DNA from 2 places in the Actinoplanes sp. CA-252034 genome. Region 2 is predicted to be linked to the other one. Evidence: riboswitches for the same ligand, from Rfam matches in the RefSeq annotation. Region 2 holds a riboswitch; the other holds the start of a gene.
What was found. Region 2 has a riboswitch for glycine ahead of gcvP (aminomethyl-transferring glycine dehydrogenase). Riboswitches for the same ligand answer to the same signal wherever they lie in the genome.
Positions count from the first base shown of each region.

Region 1: another riboswitch for glycine. It lies ahead of gcvT (glycine cleavage system aminomethyltransferase GcvT); the one in region 2 lies ahead of gcvP (aminomethyl-transferring glycine dehydrogenase).

Region 1 is NZ_CP191846.1:7,052,985-7,055,370, forward strand. Features, by position in the region: gene ACQPZW_RS32115 (PAS domain S-box protein) at 1-493, opposite strand, end outside; glycine riboswitch at 625-719, shown strand; glycine riboswitch at 724-810, shown strand; gene gcvT (glycine cleavage system aminomethyltransferase GcvT) at 843-1,895, shown strand; gene ACQPZW_RS32125 (L-serine ammonia-lyase) at 1,899-2,386, shown strand, end outside.
Region 2 is NZ_CP191846.1:5,878,953-5,881,338, forward strand. Features, by position in the region: gene gcvP (aminomethyl-transferring glycine dehydrogenase) at 1-936, opposite strand, end outside; glycine riboswitch at 1,013-1,100, opposite strand; gene mgrA (L-glyceraldehyde 3-phosphate reductase) at 1,116-2,144, shown strand; partial or broken gene ACQPZW_RS27005 (nucleotidyltransferase domain-containing protein) at 2,162-2,386, shown strand, end outside.

The DNA of each region.
Region 1 (2,386 bases), 1.2 Mb from region 2:
CCCGGTTCCAGGTGGTGACCCGGCCGTCGGCGCCGGCAGCGACGAAGGCGTCCAGGGTGCTGTCCAGGATCCGCCGCAGCTGCTCGGAACCGCGCGCCGCCTCGGTGGCCGCGATCCGCGCCGCGATCTCGCCCGCCGCCGCGACGGCCAGGCCCTCCAGGACGGCGATGTCCGTGCCGGTCCACTCCCGCGGCCGGTCGTCGAAGACGCACAGGGCCCCCACGACCCGGCCGTCCGGCGAGCACAGCGGAGCACCCATCCAGGTGTCGGCCAGCACGTGCGGCGCCGCGGTCTCGACCACCTGCCGGCACCACGACTCCGGCGCCGGGGCGGGCTCGATCCCGCTGACGTCGCCGGCGAGCACGGAGCCGGACGGCAGCATCGCCACGCAGGCCCGTCCGCCGGCGAGACGGGCGGCCAGGACGGTGATCTGCTCCAGGACGGGCGACGCCGGGGCGAGGTCCACGTCGTCGGCCACTGCGATCGCGTTCATCGAGAGGCCCATCGTCCATGGCGCGGCACAATTGAGAGCTGGGCCACACACCGCTGTCCGGCAGGGCCGCGGCAGGCGGGCGGGTCGCGGTAGGCGGTAGGGTCTCGGCAGACAACCGAATACTTCGCCGCGATTCCGCCGCGGGAGAGTCCTCGCAGGTCAGCGAGGCGCCGAAGGAGCAACTTCTCCCTCAGAATCTCTCAGGCCCCCGTACCGCGACGGTCAGGCGACTCTGGAAAGTCAGCTCTTTCACGGAGCTGCGCCCACGGTGCAAGCCGCCCCTCCGGCGGTGAACCTCTCAGGCAGAGATGACAGAGCGAGGGAGGCCCGACCCGACAAGGAGCCTCCGTTGCGACACACCGCCCTGCACCACGTCCATCAGACCCACGGCGCCACCATGACCGGTTTCGCCGGCTGGTCCATGCCGCTGCGCTACGGCAGCGACATCGCCGAGCACCACACTGTCCGTACCGGCGTGGGCCTGTTCGATCTCGGGCACATGGGCCAGATCGAGGTGACCGGGCCCGACGCCGCCGCGTTCCTGGATCACGCTCTGGTCGGCCGGTTGTCGAAGGTCGCGGTGGGCCGCGCCAAGTACACGATGCTCTGCCACACGACCGGCGGCGTCCTCGACGACCTGGTCGTCTACCGGCTGGCCAGGGACCGGTTCCTGGTGGTGGCCAACGCCGGCAACGCGGCCGTGGTCCGGGCGATGCTCGGCGAGCACTCCGGCGGCTTCACCGTCACGATCACCGATCAGGCGCGGTCACTGATCGCGGTGCAGGGGCCGAAAGCCGTCGACGTGGTCGGCGAGCACCCGGATCTGCGCTACTACGGCATCCGGCCGGAGCGGCTGGCCGGGCGCGACGTGCTGCTGGCCCGTACCGGGTACACCGGCGAGGACGGGTTCGAGATCTACTGCGCCGACTCCGACGCCGAGGCGATCTGGGCGTGGGCGATCGACAGGGGCGCGGTTCCGTGCGGTCTGGCCTGCCGGGACACGCTGCGCCTGGAGGCCGGGATGCCGCTGTACGGCCACGAGCTCACCCTGCGCACCACCCCGTTCGACGCCGGTCTGGGCCGCGTCGTCGCCCTCGACAAGACGGACTTCGTCGGGGCCGCCGCCCTCCGCGCCGCCCGGCCGGACCGCCTGCTGACCGGCCTCGTGACCAAGGGCCGCCGCTCGCCACGGGCCGGTCACGCGGTCCTCGACCCGGACACCGGCGAGCGCCTCGGCGAGGTGACCAGCGGCGTCCCCTCCCCCACCCTCGGCCACCCGATCGCCATGGCCTACCTCCCGGCCGACCGCGCCGAGCCCGGCACCCGCGTGGTCGTCGACATCCGCGGCACCCGTGAAGAGGCCGAGGTCGTCACGCTGCCGTTCTACCGCAGGCAGGGCTGAGCCGTGACCGTCTCCGTCTTCGACCTGTTCTCCATCGGCATCGGCCCGTCCAGCTCGCACACGGTCGGCCCGATGCGCGCGGCCCGGCTCTTCACCGGCCACCTGACCGGCATCGACGGCGTGACGACCGTGCGGGCCGAGCTGTTCGGCTCGCTCGGCGCGACCGGTCACGGGCACGGCACGCCACGGGCGGTGCTGCTCGGCCTGCAGGGTGAGGACCCGGAGACGGTCGACACCACGCTCGAACCGTCCGCGGACGCCACCGGGTTCGCCGTGGACGTGGTGCTGCACCGGCGGCGCGCGCTGCCCGGCCACCCCAACGGCATGCGCTTCACCGCGCTGGGCGCCGACGGCACCGAGTTGCTGACCAAGACCTATTTCTCGGTCGGCGGCGGGTTCGTGGTGGATGACCGGGCCTCGGGTGTACGTCCGGAGCACACGCTCGTGCCCCACCCGTTCTCCTCCGGCGCTGACCTGCTGGAGCTGACCCG
Region 2 (2,386 bases):
CTCACGGGTCTGCAACGCCAGCCGGTAGGCCTGGTCGCCGTCGGCGTCCTTCGAGACGCCGACCAGACGGCCGGGCAGCGACCGCTCCAGGCCGGCGCGCACGGCCAGATAGCCGGCGTGCGGGCCACCGAAGCCCAGGGGCACACCGAACCGCTGGGTGGTCCCGGCGGCGATGTCCACACCGATCTCGCCCGGAGCCCGCAGCAGCGTGAGCGCCAGCAGGTCGGCTGCGACCGTGACCAGCGCGCCCTTGGCGTGGGCGGCCTCGACCAGCGCCGCGTGGTCACGCACGGCACCGGAGGCGCCCGGATACTGCAGATGCAGCCCGAAGAGCTCCTCCGGCAGCTCGTCCTTCTCGACGTCGACGAGCACCACGGAGATGCCGAGCGGTTCGGCCCGGGTCCGCAGCACGGACAGGGTCTGCGGGAACGTGTCGGCGTCCACCGCATACACGTTGCTCTTGCTCTTGGAGGAGCGTCGCGCCAGCGTCATCGCCTCGGCCACCGCGGTCGCCTCGTCCAGCATCGACGCGTTCGCCGTGGTCAGACCGGTCAGGTCGGTGACCATGGTCTGGAAGTTGAGCAGCGCCTCCAGGCGGCCCTGGCTGATCTCCGGCTGGTACGGCGTGTAAGCCGTATACCACGCCGGGTTCTCCAGCACGTTGCGCTTGATCACCGCGGGCGTGACCGTGTTGTAGTAGCCGAGACCGATCATCGGGGTGGCGAGCACGTTACGGTCGGCGATCGACCGGAGCTCGGCGATCGTCTGCTCCTCGGTGATCCCGGCCGGTAGGTCCAGATCACCGTGGAAACGGATCGACTCGGGGATCGCGGCGTCCATCAGCTGCTCGACCGAGCCGTAGCCGATCGCCTTCAGCATCGTGGTCTGCTCGTCGGCATCCGGGCCGATGTGCCGGGAAACGAACGGGGACGTCATGCGCGACTCCTGGCGTGAGAAGGTCGAGGAACAACCTCCCCCTCTGTCATACCCAGACTGCGGCATTTCAGAGTTGCCAACCTGCGCGGTCCTTTTGCCTGAAAGTTTCCGGGGAGGATTTGCCTCTTCGGCGCCGCGTCAGCGGACTCTCCCGCGCTGGGATCAACCTACCAGCGGGCATGGGCAAGACCGGGAGTCCTAGGGTGTGCGATGTGACGTACTTCCCTGCCGCCGACCGCTACGCCGACATGATCTACCGGCGTGCGGGCCGCAGCGGCCTCAAGCTCCCCGTCATCAGCCTGGGCCTGTGGCACAACTTCGGCGACGGCCGTCCCGCCGACCGCCAGCGCGACATCGTCCGCCGGGCCTTCGACCTCGGGGTGACGCATTTCGACCTGGCCAACAACTACGGGCCGCCGCCCGGCAGCGCCGAGACCAACTTCGGCCGCATCCTGCACGCCGACTTCACCGCCCACCGCGACGAGATGATCATCTCGACGAAGGCCGGCTACACGATGTGGGACGGCCCGTACGGTGACTGGGGCTCCCGTAAATACCTGGTCTCGTCACTGGACCAGTCCCTGAAGCGGATGGGCCTGGACTACGTCGACGTGTTCTACCACCACCGGCCCGACCCGGAGACCCCGCTCGAGGAGACGATGACCGCGCTCGACGCGATCGTCCGCTCCGGCAAGGCCCTCTACGTCGGCATCAGCAACTACAAGAGCGAGGAGGCCGCCCGCGCCGCCGACATCCTGCGCGAGCTGGGCACGCCGCTGCTGATCCACCAGCCGTCCTACTCGATGCTCAACCGGTGGATCGAGCACGACCGGCTGCTGGACACCCTGGAGGCGGCCGGAGCCGGCTGCATCGCGTTCAGCCCCCTGCAGCAGGGCCTGCTCACCGACCGCTACCTGACCGGCATCCCGGACGACTCGCGGATCCGCACCAGTGTGTTCCTCAACGAGAGCGCCCTGGACAACAAGACCCTCGGCCGCCTGCACTCGCTCAACGACGTCGCCAAGCGGCGCGGCCAGACACTGGCCCAGCTCGCCCTCGCCTGGGCGCTGCGCGACGAGCGGATGACCAGCCTGATCATCGGCGCGTCCAGCGTGCAGCAGCTGGAGAACAACGTGGCCGCGCTCGGCAACCTCGCCCTCGACCAGAGCGAGCTGGACGAAATCGACGCGACGGTACTCGATCTCTAGCCGTATCCTGCGTGCTCATGATCGACCTCGTCGAACGGCACACGGCCCTCGCGGTCGTGGTCGGGTCGCGCGCCTATGGACTCCAGGGGCCCGGATCCGACCACGACCGGCGGGGTGTCTTCGTGGCGCCGACCCGTGACTTCTGGCGCCTCGACAAGCCGCCCACCCACCTCGACGGGCCGGCCGAGGAGCAGTTCTCGTGGGAGATCGAACGGTTCTGCACGCTCGCGCTGCAGGCCAAC